Regions from separate parts of the Halomonas sp. ND22Bw genome, predicted to be linked through region 3. Evidence: predicted binding sites of a transcription regulator. Region 3 holds the regulator's gene; each other region holds the start of a gene.
The links. The regulator sigma-54, encoded in region 3, starts transcription at its own class of promoters, with help from an activator protein. The targets are predictions, from matches to a motif close to TGGCACNNNNNTTGCTNT.
Positions count from the first base shown of each region.

Region 1: glnK (P-II family nitrogen regulator) is a predicted target of sigma-54. The motif match lies at 2,761-2,778, and genes of this name have one in related genera.
Region 2: glnA (glutamate--ammonia ligase) is a predicted target of sigma-54. The motif match lies at 2,795-2,812, and genes of this name have one in related genera.

Region 1 covers NZ_PXWD01000003.1:366,804-371,261, forward strand. The annotation lists gene CVH10_RS06765 (methyl-accepting chemotaxis protein) at 1-218, shown strand, start outside; gene CVH10_RS06770 (LysR family transcriptional regulator) at 241-1,167, opposite strand; gene CVH10_RS06775 (ferredoxin--NADP reductase) at 1,328-2,104, shown strand; partial or broken gene CVH10_RS27230 (P-II family nitrogen regulator) at 2,243-2,344, opposite strand; gene glnK (P-II family nitrogen regulator) at 2,373-2,711, opposite strand; gene CVH10_RS06785 (ammonium transporter) at 2,858-4,180, opposite strand; gene CVH10_RS06790 (P-II family nitrogen regulator) at 4,220-4,458, opposite strand, start outside.
Region 2 covers NZ_PXWD01000014.1:62,607-67,064, forward strand. The annotation lists gene CVH10_RS15005 (DUF4124 domain-containing protein) at 1-145, opposite strand, end outside; gene CVH10_RS15010 (ZIP family metal transporter) at 312-1,025, shown strand; gene glnA (glutamate--ammonia ligase) at 1,245-2,651, opposite strand; gene typA (translational GTPase TypA) at 3,157-4,458, shown strand, end outside.
Region 3 covers NZ_PXWD01000008.1:18,152-22,609, forward strand. The annotation lists gene rapZ (RNase adapter RapZ) at 1-829, opposite strand, end outside; gene CVH10_RS11305 (PTS sugar transporter subunit IIA) at 862-1,347, opposite strand; gene raiA (ribosome-associated translation inhibitor RaiA) at 1,351-1,662, opposite strand; gene CVH10_RS11315 (RNA polymerase factor sigma-54) at 1,775-3,175, opposite strand; gene lptB (LPS export ABC transporter ATP-binding protein) at 3,332-4,057, opposite strand; gene lptA (lipopolysaccharide transport periplasmic protein LptA) at 4,054-4,458, opposite strand, start outside.

The DNA of each region.
Region 1 (4,458 bases), on a different contig from region 3:
AGAGCGACGGCATCGGCCAGGTCAACGTGGCGGTCTCGGAGCTGGACAACATGACCCAGCAGAACGCCGCCCTGGTGGAGGAATCGACCACCGCCGCCGAGCATCTCAAGGCCCAGGCCGACCGCCTCGCCGAGGCCGTGGGCGGTTTCACCCTGAGCCAGCACGGCGCCACCGCGGCGCTGCCGGACGCCCGCGCCCGCCGAGGCGAGCCGGCCTAGGGGTTCGCCCGGTGCCTCGCCCTCAGGACGGGTGGGGCAGGTCGATCTGGTCGCTGCAGCGGATGCCTTCCGTCATCTGCCGGCACAGCTTGAGAAACTCGCGCATGCCCGGCGCCAGATACTTGTGGCGATGCCAGATGAAGGCGAACTGACGGCTCAGGTCCAGGTCGGGGGTGGGGATCGGCACCAGGCTGCCGCGGCGGAAGGCGTCGCGCAGCGCCAGGCGCGAGACGCAGCCGATCCCCAGCCCCGACTCCACGGCGCGCTTGATGCCCTCGGTGTGCTCCAGCTCGAGCAGGGTGTTGAAGCGCCCGCGCCGGTGCCGGGCGGCCTGTTCCAGGGTCAGCCGGGTGCCGGAGCCCTCCTCGCGCATGATCCAGTCCTCGCGCAGCAGCCGGTCGAGCTCCACCGGCCCCTGGCCGGCCAGCGGATGGCCCGGGGCGCAGAACACCGCCAGCTCGTCCTCCACCCAGGGCTGGGTGATCACCTCCTCGTCCTCGCACTGGCCCTCGATCAGTCCCAGGTCCAGCTCGTGGTGGCGCACGCCGTCGATGATGGTACGGGTGTTGCGCACCTGCAGGCGGATGCGGCTGCCCGGATGCTGCTGCATGAAGTCGCTGATCAGTAGCGTGGCCAGGTAGTTGCCGATGGTCAGGGTGGCGCCCACGTCGAGAGTGCCGATGCCCTGCTGGCCGCGCAGCAGTTCCTCGACCTCCTCGGCGCGGTCGAGCAGCGCCACCGCCTTGGGCAGCAGCTGGAAGCCCAGGGCGTTGAGCTTGAGGCGCTTGCCGATGCGGTCGAGCAGGCGGCAGTCGAACTGGCGTTCCAGCTCGGCCAGGGCGGTGCTGGCCGCCGACTGGGACAGCGCCAGGGCGCGGGCGGCGTGGGAGACGCTCTCGTGCTGGGCCACGGCCACGAACACCTCGAGCTGGCGCAGGGTATAGCGCATGGGAGGGGGCTCCGAGCTAGTATATCTGGAGTATAGATAAGCTTTATCCATACAACCCATTTAACAGATATCCTGCCGTCTCTTAGAATTCTCTGCAAAGATCAATCGGCGCAATTATGAGCTTTCGGTATATGCGCCCTCGCGATACATAGGAGCCGGCATGAGCAAGTTCGCCCTGGAAGAAGTCCTCAGCGTTCATCACTGGAACGACACCCTGTTCAGCTTCAAGACCACCCGCGAGCGCAGCCTGCGCTTCAAGAACGGTCAGTTCGTGATGATCGGCCTGGAGGTCGACGGCAAGCCGCTGATGCGCGCCTACTCCGTGGCCAGCCCCAACTACGAGGATCACCTGGAGTTCTTCTCCATCAAGGTGCCGGACGGCCCGCTGACCTCGCGCCTGCAGCACCTCAAGGTCGGCGACCAGATCATGGTCAGCCGCAAGCCCACCGGCACCCTGGTCACCGACGACCTGCTGCCGGGCCGCAACCTCTACCTGCTGTCCACCGGCACCGGCCTGGCGCCGTTCATGAGCCTGATCCAGGATCCGGAAGCCTACGAGCGCTTCGAGAAGATCGTGCTGATCCACGGCGTGCGTACCGTCAGCGAGCTGGCCTATGCCGACTTCATCACCAAGGAGCTGCCGGCCCACGAGTACCTGGGCGAGGAAATCAGCGAGAAGCTGGTCTACTATCCGACCGTGACCCGTGAGGAGTTCCACACCATGGGCCGCCTGACGGACCACATCCGCAGCGGCAAGCTGGCCGAGGACACCGGCCTGCCGCCGCTGGACCCGAAGCAGGACCGCGCCATGATCTGCGGCAGCCCGGCGATGCTCGACGAGACCAGCGCGCTGCTGGACGAGCTGGGCTTCAACATCTCGCCGCGCCTCGGCGAGCCGGGCGACTACGTCATCGAGCGCGCCTTCGTCGAGAAGTAAGCGGCAAGCGCCGAGCTACAAGCGCTGAGCTACAAGAAACCCCCGAAGGCTGATGCCTTCGGGGGTTTCTTTGTGTCGGGCGTTCAAGCTGCTGTTTTGCAGCTTGCAGCTTGCAGCTTGCAGCTTGCAGCTTGCAGCTTAGACGGCGTCTTTATCCGTCTCGCCGGTGCGAATGCGGCGGTGCGGCGTTCCGCTGACCTGCTCCAGGGCGGTGACGAAGATCTTGCCGTCGCCGATCTTGCTGCAGGGTCAAGCGCGACCTGGGTGATTAGACGGCGTCTTTATCCGTCTCGCCGGTGCGAATGCGGATGACCTGCTCCAGGGCGGTGACGAAGATCTTGCCGTCGCCGATCTTGCCGGTGTTGGCGACCTGGGTGATGGCGTCGATCACCTGCTCGGCCATGGTCTCGTCCACGGCGACCTCGAGCTTCACCTTGGGCAGGAAGTCGACCACGTACTCGGCGCCGCGATAGAGCTCGGTGTGGCCCTTCTGGCGGCCGAAGCCCTTGACCTCGGTGACGGTGATGCCCTGGACGCCGATGTCCGAGAGCGCCTCGCGGACGTCGTCGAGCTTGAATGGCTTGATGATGGCGGTCACCAGCTTCATGGGTCTCTCCTCGCGTTGTTCGTGTCCGATGGCGCCACTCGCCATCCCTGACGGAGTCATTGTGCCAGAGCATACACCCACGGAGAGAAGAACGAAAAAATGGCCCCGCGAGGGGGCCATTTCGTGTTGCCGGCAGGGCGGGGCGATCAGGAGCGGGCGGCTGCCTGGGCCTGGCTCGCGCCCTCGCTGCGGGTACGGCCGGAGGCGCCACCACCACCGTGCACCTTGGAGACGGTGAACTCGGGGTAGGCCTCGAGGCCGCACTCGGCCAGGTCCACGCCCTCGTATTCCTCTTCCTCGCTGACACGCACGCCCATGATCGCCTTGATGATCAGCCACACCACCAGGCTGGCGATGAAGACCCAGGCGAAGATGCCGATGATGCCGATGATCTGCGGGCCGAAGGAGGCACCGTCGTTGGACAGCGGCACCGCGAGCACGCCCCAGATGCCGACCACGCCGTGGGCGGAGATGGCACCGACCGGGTCATCGAGCTTCAGCTTGTCGAGGCCGACGATGGAGACCACCACCAGCAGGCCGCCGAAGGCGCCGATCAGGGTGGCGCCCAGGGCGCTGGGCGACAGCGGGTCGGCGGTGATGGACACCAGGCCGGCGATGGCGCCGTTCAGGGCCATGGTCAGGTCGGCCTTGCGGAACCAGGCCTTGGCCAGGATCAGTGCGGCGATCACGCCGCCGGCGGCCGCGGCGTTGGTGTTCACCAGCACCTGGGCCATGTTGTTGGCGGAGCTCACGTCGGAGACCTTCAGCTCGGAGCCGCCGTTGAAGCCGAACCAGCCCATCCACAGGATGAAGGTACCCAGGGTGGCCAGCGGCATGTTGGCGCCGGGGATGGCGAAGATGCTGCCGTCCTTGCCGTACTTGCCCTTGCGCGGACCGAGCACCAGCACGCCGGCCAGGGCCGCGGCCGCACCGGCCATGTGCACGATGCCGGAACCGGCATAGTCGGAGAAGCCGACCTCGGCCAGCCAGCCGCCGCCCCAGGTCCAGTAGCCGGAGACCGGGTAGATGACGCCGGTCATCACCACGGCGAAGGCCAGGAAGGCCCACAGCTTCATGCGCTCGGCCACGGCACCGGAGACGATGGACATGGCGGTGGCCACGAACACCACCTGGAAGAAGAAATCGGCGCGCATGGAGTAGTAGGGCGCGTCGTCGCTGCCCGCGGTCACCGCGGCCACGGTGTTGTCGTCGCCCAGCAGGAAGCCCAGGTTGGGCAGGATGCCGCCGGCGTCGCCGGAGTACATCAGGTAGTAGCCCAGCAGCAGGTACATGGTGCAGGCGATGGCGAACAGGGCGATGTTCTTGGTCAGGATCTCGGCGGTGTTCTTGGACCGCACCAGGCCGGCCTCGAGCATCGAGAAGCCCGCGGCCATCCACATCACCAGGACGCCGCAGATCAGGAAGTAGAAGGTATCGAGCGCGTAGCTCAGCTCGGTCAACTCGTTCATGGCTGTCACTCCAGAAGGAAAGGGAGAGAGACGGTCGGCTTAGACGGCGTCGGCACCGCGCTCGCCGGTACGGATGCGGATGACGTCCTCGAGGGGGGTCACGAAGACTTTGCCGTCGCCGATCTTGCCGCTGTTGGCGGCGCTGCAGATGGCGTCCAGCACGGTATCGAGGCGACCGTCGTCCACGGCGATCTCGACCTTGACCTTGGGCAGGAAGTCGACGACGTACTCGGCGCCGCGATAGAGCTCGGTGTGGCCCTTCTGGCGGCCGAAGCCCT
Region 2 (4,458 bases), on a different contig from region 3:
CGAGGTCCACCGCCTCGCCGCCGCGCCCGGGGTCGTCGGTGAAGACGACGTTGCCCTGGGCATCGGTGGTGCGATAGATGGTCTGCGCGACGGCCGGCAGGCTCATCGCCAGGCCCAGCGCCAGTGTCATGACAACCTTGTGCATGCGTCTCTCCCGAGCTCCGTGACGGTCCTGTGCGGCGCGCCGTGCGCCTGCCATCGTCCTGCACCAAGCCTAGCCCACCGTCGACCCGGAACGGAATCCACGTTCGCGCTCCGGGTGAAGAAGAGTAGGATGAGGCGGCGACACCAACAGCCAAGGAGCGACGGGCATGGAGGCATGGGAGAAGGTGGTCTTGCTGACCCTGGTGGCCGGCATGGCGATGCCGTTGGGGGGCTGGATCGCCCAGGTGGAACGCCTCGGGCCGAACTGGCTGGAGAACGAGCTGCGCCACGGCATCATCGCCTTCGGCGGCGGCGCCCTGCTCTCGGCGGTGGCCCTGGTGCTGGTGCCCAACAGCCTAGAGGCGCTGGCCCCGGGGCCGGCCATGCTCTGGTTCCTCGCCGGCGGCCTGGCCTTCATGGGCATCGACATCCTGCTCGACCGCAACGGCACCTCCGCCAGCCAGCTGACGGCCATGCTCTCCGACTTCCTGCCCGAAGCCCTGGCGCTGGGCGCGGCCTTCACCTATGGCGGCGGCAGCGGCGTGCTGCTGGCCCTGCTGATGACGCTGCAGAACCTGCCGGAAGGCTTCAACGCCTATCGCGAGCTGCGCGAGACCACCCACTACTCGGCCCGGCGCCTGCTGACGCTGTTCTTCGCCATGGCCTGGCTGGGCCCGCTGGCGGGGCTGGGCGGGCTCTGGTGGCTGGGCGACTACCCCACCACGGTGGCCGCGATCATGCTGTTCGCCGCCGGCGGCATCCTCTACTCGGTGTTTCAGGACCTGGCCCCCCAGGCCCGCCTCGAACGCCACTGGGGGCCGCCGCTGGGCGCGGTGCTCGGCTTCGCCATGGGCATCGTCGGTCACATGCTGATCCACTGATGGGCCATAGGTAAGGGGGGGATGTAAGGCGCAAGGCGTGAGGAGTGAGGAGTGAGGAGTGAGGAGTGAGGAGTGAGGTGAAGGTGCCATAGGCCACGACTCGCGAGGGGCCGACATCTCTCCTTGCTCCTCACGCTCCACTCTTCACCAACACAAAAAAGGCACGCCCTCGGGCGTGCCTTTCGCGTGCTGGAGCGCGGCGCCAGGCGCCGCGCGGCATCAGCAGCTGTAGTACATGTCGAACTCGACCGGATGCGTGGTCATGCGCAGGCGCTCGACGTCCTCTTCCTTGAGCTCGATGTAGGCATCGATCATCTCGTCGGTGAACACGCCACCTTCGGTCAGGAAGGCACGGTCCTCGGCCAGCGCCTCGAGGGCCTGGTCCAGGCTTTCGGCGACGGTCGGGATGGACTTGCCTTCTTCCGGCGGCAGGTCATAGAGGTTCTTGTCCATGGCGTCGCCGGGATGGATCTTGTTCTTGATGCCATCGATGCCGGCCATCAGCATCGCCGCGAAGCACAGGTAGGGGTTGGCGGTCGGGTCGGGGAAACGCGCCTCGACACGCTTGCCCTTCGGGCTGGCGGTGTACGGGATACGGATGGAAGCGGAGCGGTTGCGGGCGCTGTAGGCCAGCATGACCGGCGCTTCGAAGCCCGGCACCAGACGCTTGTAGGAGTTGGTGGACGCGTTGGTGAAGGCGTTCAGGGCACGCGCGTGCTTGATGATGCCGCCGATGTAGTACAGCGCCATTTCGGACAGGCCCGCGTACTCGTCGCCGGCGAACTGGTTCTGGCCGTCCTTCCAGAAGGACTGGTGGACGTGCATGCCGGAACCGTTGTCACCGACCAGCGGCTTGGGCATGAAGGTAGCGGTCTTGCCGTAGGCGTGGGCGACGTTGTGCACCACGTACTTCATTTCCTGAAGCTCGTCGGCCTTCTTCACCAGGGTGTTGAACTTGACGCCGATCTCGTTCTGGCCGGCGTTGGCGACCTCGTGGTGGTGCACCTCGACGGACTGGCCGATGGCCTCGAGGGTGTTGCACATGGCGCCACGGATGTCGTGGAAGCTGTCGACCGGCGGAACCGGGAAGTAGCCGCCCTTGACGCGCGGACGGTGCGCCAGGTTGCCGCCTTCGACCTGACGGTCGGTGGCCCAGGCGCCTTCCTCGGAGGTGATCTTGTACATGGCGCCTTCGATGTCAGCCTTCCAGTGCACCTCGTCGAAGATGAAGAACTCGGGCTCCGGGCCGAAGAAGGCGGTGTCGCCCAGACCGGTGGACTGCAGGTAAGCCTCGGCGCGCTTGGCGATGGAGCGCGGGTCACGCTCGTAGCCCTGCATGGTGGCCGGCTCGATGATGTCGCAGCGCAGGATCAGGGTGGCGTCTTCGGTGAAGGGGTCGAGGAAGCCGGTGCCGTCTTCCGGGCGCAGAATCATGTCGGACTCGTTGATGCCCTTCCAGCCGGAGATGGAGGAGCCATCGAACATCTGACCGTTCTCGAAGAACTCTTCGTCGACGTCACGGGCCGGAATGGTGACGTGCTGTTCCTTGCCTTTGGTGTCGGTGAAGCGCAGGTCGATCCACTTCACGTCATGCTCTTCGATCAGGGCGAGAGTCTTCTCGGACATGAGGTCCTCCAGGGTACAGTGGCTGGTTATGGTATTCCGCTGAAACTGTCTGTCGTCGGTCGTGGGTGTGTCCAGTCGACGTTGTAGCATGGCGTCGGCGCGATGCCCACGCCGCCATGCACGACCATGGCATTGTCCGAAACAAAGCATACAACGTGCCAAAATGGCGACACGCGCCGACACCGATCTATAAACAACTGAAGGAAAAGAAGAAAAAATTTGCTCCATGAGAGTGCAGAGCCGACCACCCCGTACCATGCCCGTTCATGGCGCCTTCCAGACCGTGCCGAACGCCCCAAAATGGGGCCTGGCAGGCCTCTCTGCACCAAACGTGTGCAGCTCTCATTTCTCGCGCACCAAACCGACGCTTCCGCCGTTCGGACGCCGTGCGACGCGCCCCATGGCGAAAAACACCTCGACGATCCGGATTCCGGAGGCTACAAGGCTGGTAGCGTCGAGGTCCTGACCCTATAATGCCACCCCAATTTCCCAGCAGGATCCCGTCGTGATCGAGAATCTTCGCAACATCGCCATCATCGCTCACGTCGACCACGGCAAGACCACCCTGGTCGACAAGCTCCTCCAGCAGTCCGGCACCCTGGACCGCAAGGCCGAAGGCCAGGAGCGCATCATGGACTCCAACGACCAGGAGAAGGAACGCGGCATCACCATCCTGGCCAAGAACACGGCGATCCGCTGGGATGACGGCAAGGGCCGCGACTACCACATCAACATCGTGGACACCCCTGGACACGCCGACTTCGGCGGCGAGGTCGAGCGCGTGATGTCCATGGTCGACTCCGTGCTGCTGATGGTCGACGCCGTCGACGGCCCGATGCCGCAGACCCGCTTCGTGACCCAGAAGGCCTTCGACCAGGGCCTCAAGCCGATCGTCGTGGTCAACAAGATCGACCGCCCGGGCGCGCGCCCGGACTGGGTCATCGACCAGATCTTCGACCTGTTCGACAACCTCGGCGCCTCCGACGAGCAGCTCGATTTCCCGATCATCTACTGCTCCGCGCTCAACGGCATCGCCGGCACCGAGCCGGAAGAGCTGAGCGATGACATGCGCCCGATGTTCGAGGCCATCGTCGACATCGTCGAGCCGCCCAAGGTCGAGCTGGAAGCGCCGTTCCAGATGCAGGTCTCCGCACTGGACTACAACAGCTACGTCGGCGTCATTGGCCTGGGCCGCATCACCCGCGGCAGCGTCAAGCCGAACCAGCAGGTCACCGTCGTTTCCAAGGAAGGCAACACCCGTCGCGGAAAGATCGGCCAGGTCATGACCCACCTCGGCCTCGAGCGCGTGCAGACCGACGAAGCCACCGCCGGCGACATCATCTGCATCACCGGCATCGAGGATCTGGCGATCTCCGATACGCTGTGCGACCCGTCTGCCGTCGAGGCGCTGCCGGCGCTGACCGTCGACGAACCGACCGTGTCCATGACCTTCCAGGTCAACGACTCGCCGTTCGCCGGCAAGGACGGCAAGTTCGTCACCAGCCGCAACATCAAGGATCGCCTCGACCAGGAGCTGATCCACAACGTGGCGCTGCGCGTCGAGCAGGGCGACTCCCCCGAGAAGTTCATCGTCTCCGGCCGCGGCGAGCTGCACCTCTCCGTACTGATCGAGAGCATGCGTCGTGAAGGCTTCGAGCTGGCCGTGGGCCGCCCCGAGGTCATCATCCGCGAGATCGACGGCCAGGAGCAGGAGCCCTACGAAGAAGTCATCATCGACTGCGAGGAGCAGCACCAGGGCGCCATCATGGAAGAGCTCGGCTACCGCAAGGGCGAGCTCAAGAACATG
Region 3 (4,458 bases):
CGCCGGCGTGGGTCTCGGCAAGACGTCGGGACAGTCGCTCGGCCAGGTAGGTGGAGCGGTGCTGGCCGCCGGTGCAGCCGATCGCCACGGTCAGGTAGCTGCGCTGGCTGGCGCGGTAGCGGGGCAGCCAGCGTTCGATCCAGGTCAGGATGTCGTCGGCCATCTCGTCGACCACCGGGTAGCCCTCGAGAAAGGCGATCACGCTGTCGTCGCGGCCGGTGGCATCACGCAGCCGCGGGTCCCAGTAGGGGTTGGGCAGGCAGCGGGCGTCGAACACGATATCGGCGTCCAGGGGCACGCCGCGCTTGAAGCCGAACGACTCGAGGGTCAGCGTCAGCCCTTCGCGGCGGTGCCCGGCGACCTGGTCGGTGATGCGACCGCGCAGGTCGTGCACCGATAGCCGCGAGGTATCGATCAGCAGATCGGCGAGGTCGCGGATCTCCGACAGGGCGTCTTCCTCGCGATCGATCGCCTCGGCCAGGGTCATTTCGGTATCGCGGGTCAGGGGGTGTCGGCGCCGGGTCGCGGAGTAGCGCTCCAGCAGGATGCGTGCATCGGTGGTCAGGTAGATCACCTGGCACTGGATGTCGCGGGCACGCACGTCCTCGAGCAGCGTCGGGAAGCGTTCCAGGGCATGGGGCAGGTTGCGGGCGTCGATGCTGACCGCGACGGCGCTGCGCAGGGACTGGCCGCTGCGCAGCTCGTCGACCAGCGGTCCGAGGAGCATCGCCGGGAGGTTGTCGATGGCGTAGTAGCCGAGGTCCTCGAGGGCCTGCAGGGCGATCGACTTGCCGGAGCCGGAGCGTCCGCTGATGATGACGAGCTGCATGACGGATCGGGTCTCCTGGTCGGGGGCGGCCCTCAGCCGCGTCCGCTGGCGGCCGGTGCCTGTCGTCGGATGGCGTCGAGGAGGCTGTCGTGCAGCTCGCGCTGGCTGCCGGCCCGACGCAGGGCGCTGCGGGTCGCGGCGTCGTTCATCACGCCGGCGACCTGGCCGAGCAGGGCGAGATGCGCGTCGTCGGCTTCCTCGGGGACCAGCAGCACGAACACCAGGTCGACGGGTTCACCGTCGATGGCGTCGAAGTCGACCGGTTCGTCGAGCTTGAGAAAGCCGGCGATGGGGGCCTTGCAGTGAGGGTTGCGGGAATGGGGGATGGCGACCCCGTGCCCGATGCCGGTGCTGCCCAGCCGCTCCCGTCCGATCAGCCGGCTGAAGACCTCCTGGCTGTCGAGGCTGGGAATGTTCTGGGCGATGAAGGTGCTGAAGAACTCCAGCACCCGTTTCTTGCTCCCCCCGGGCACACCGAAGAGGGTGCGCTCGGGGGGCAGGATGGCTTCGAGTGACATGACTCAGCGGACGCTTGCGGCGCCCTGGGCGCGGGCCTGAGTCTTTTCCTTGTGCTTGACGAGCTGGCGGTCCAGCTTGTCGGCAAGGGCGTCGATGGCGGCGTACATGTCGGCGTCCATCGCTTCGGCGTGCAGATCGGCACCGGCGGCGTGCAGCGTGCAGGCGGCCTGCTGGCGTTCCTTCTCGACGGAGAGCGTCACCTGAACGGTGGTGATGTTGTCGTAATGGCGTTCCAGGCGGGAGAGTTTCTCCTGCACGTAGTCACGCAGGGGCTCGGTCAATTCCACGTGATGGCCGGTGAGGTTGACTTGCATGACACGCTCCTTGCTCCTTGGGTGGTGACTCGATTGTAACCCTTTTTGGTGCCTTGCAAACCCCCCGTGCCAGACGCGTTTTCATACTCTGGAACCCCCCGCCGGGAGGGCCTCAGCCGAGGCGCTTGCGCTGGCTGGAGGAGGGGATGTGCATCGCTTCGCGATACTTGGCGACGGTGCGTCGGGCCACCTCGATGCCCTCCTCGGCGAGCAGGGTGACCAGCTTGCTGTCGGACAGCGGCTTGCGCGGCGGTTCGCCCTCGATCAGCTTGCGGATGCGGGCGCGGATCGCGGTGCTGGAGTGGGCATCCTCGCCGTCGCCGACCTGGCTCGAGAAGAAGTACTTGAGCTCGAAGACGCCGCGGGGGGTGTGGATGAACTTCTGGGTCGTGACCCGGGAGATGGTCGACTCGTGCATCTCCACCGTCTGGGCGATGTCGGCCAGGATCAGCGGCTTCATGGCCTCCTCGCCGTGCTCGAGGAACTCGATCTGGCGGGTCATCACCTCGTGGCCGACGCGCAGCAGGGTGTCGTTGCGGCTGGCCAGGCTCTTGATCAGCCAGCGCGCCTCCTGCAGGTGGTCCTTGAGGAACTGGTTGTCGTCGCTCTTGTCGGCGCGCTTGATCAGCGCCGCGTAGTCGGGCTGGATGCGCAGCCGCGGCATCGCCTCAGGGTTGAGCTCGACGCGCCAGCCCTGGGGCGTGTGGCGGGCGATCAGGTCGGGAATCACGTAGTCGCTGTCGCCGCTGGCGAATTCGCTGCCCGGGCGCGGGTCGAGGCCGCGGATCAGGCCGATGACCGCGTCGAGGGTTTCGTCGTCGAGCCCCAGGCGCCGCTTGAGCAGCCGCCGATCGTTGCCGGCCAGCGCCTCGAGGAACTGGCGTACCAGGCGGCGCGCCTGGGGCAGCAGCGGGGTGTCGTCGGGCAGGGTGGCCAGCTGCAGCAGCAGGCACTCGCGCAGATCGCGGGCGAACACGCCGGTGGGCTCGAACTGCTGCAGGCGCAGCAGCACCGCTTCGACCTCGCGGGTGGCGAGCCCGTCGAGGCCCTGGGCGCGCAGGCCGTCGCGCAGCTCGTCGAGCGGTTGATCCAGATAGCCGTCCGGCGTCACGGCATCGATCAGGCTCTCGGCGATACGGGTCTCGCGTTCGTCGAGCTTGCTCATGGCCAGCTGCCAGACGAGGTGGCTCTGCAGGCTCTGGCCGGCGGCCTGGCGCTCGAAGTCGGGAGCCTCGCCGCTGCCGCCGGCGTCCTGGAAGGTGTCCGACCAGTCGCTGTCGACGCTGAGTTCTTCCGGAATCTCGTCGGACCAGTCGTCGTCCGGCGTCTCGCCGACGGCCTGCTCGCCGAAGTCGTCCTCCAGCTCCAGCATGGGATTGGCTTCCAGGGCCTGCTGGATCTCCTGGCGCAGATCGAGGGTCGAGAGCTGCAGCAGGCCGATGGCCTGCTGCAGCTGGGGCGTCATGGTCAGCTGGGTGCCGACACGCAGTTGGAGGGATGCCTTCATGGCCATGGCAAGCGTTCCGGTCCTGCGGCAAAGAGGCCTTCCACCCTAGTGTGGGTGTGCCCGCCGTGCAAGCCTTTGCTCAGCAATTAGCATGCCAATGGCAATTGCCATGCCTGTCTGTGCATGGCGACAATATATCAGTGACTTGCGAAGCTAATAGGCTCAGAGTCGGAAGTCCTGGCCCAGGTAGACGTCGCGTACCCGCTGGTTGGCGAGGATGGCCTCGGCGTCGCCTTCGGCGATGATCTGGCCGTCGCCGACGATGTAGGCGCCGTCGCAGATGTCCAGCGTCTCGCGCACGTTGTGGTCGGTGATCAGCACGCCGATCTCGCGGGCCTTGAGCTGGCGGATGATACCCTTGATGTCGCCCACCGAGATCGGGTCGACGCCGGCGAAGGGCTCGTCGAGCAGAATGAAATCGGGTTCGGTGGCCAGCGCCCGGGCGATCTCGACCCGCCGGCGCTCGCCGCCGGACAGGCTCATGCCTAGGTTGTCGCGGATGTGGGTGATGTGGAACTCCTCCAGCAGCGCCTCCAGGCGCGCCTTGCGGCCGGCACGGTCGAGGTCACGGCGGGTCTCGAGAATGGCCATGATGTTGTCGGCCACCGACAGCTTGCGGAAGATCGAGGCTTCCTGGGGCAGGTAGCCGATGCCGGCCTGGGCGCGTTGGTGCATGGCGGCGCCGGAGAGGTCGCGGTCGTCGATGGCGACGCGGCCGGCGTCGGCCCGGACCAGGCCGACGATCATGTAGAAGGAGGTGGTCTTGCCGGCGCCGTTGGGGCCCAGCAGGCCGACGATGCGGCCCTGCTGGATCTCCAGGCTGATGTCGTGAACGACGCGACGGCGCTTGTAGCTCTTGGCGAGGTTCTGGGCACTCAGGGTCTTCATGGGCCGTCCTGCTGTTCCGGCTCCAGGGTCATGCGCACGCGCTGGCGCTCGCCGATGCCCTCGGCGTCGGAGCGGGCCTGCACCACCCGGCGGTCGAGGAAGTATTCGAGGTAGCCGCCGTCGAAGGTGTCGCCGCCCTGGTGCAGCTCGGCCTGGTCGACGAGCTCGATGCGCCGCTCGGCCACGTGGTAGACCACGGTGCGGCCCCAGGCGCGGACCAGGGGCTGATCGGGGGCGGGCTTCTGCTCCAGGTAGGCGCGCTGGCCGGTGGCGGTGGCGGTGGTCAGCTGGCCGGCCTCGTTGCGCTGGATTTCCACGCGGTCGCCGGTCAGCTGCATGCTGCCCTGCTGGATCTGCACGTCGCCCTGATAGACGGCGGTGCCGGCGCGGTCGTCGAGGTC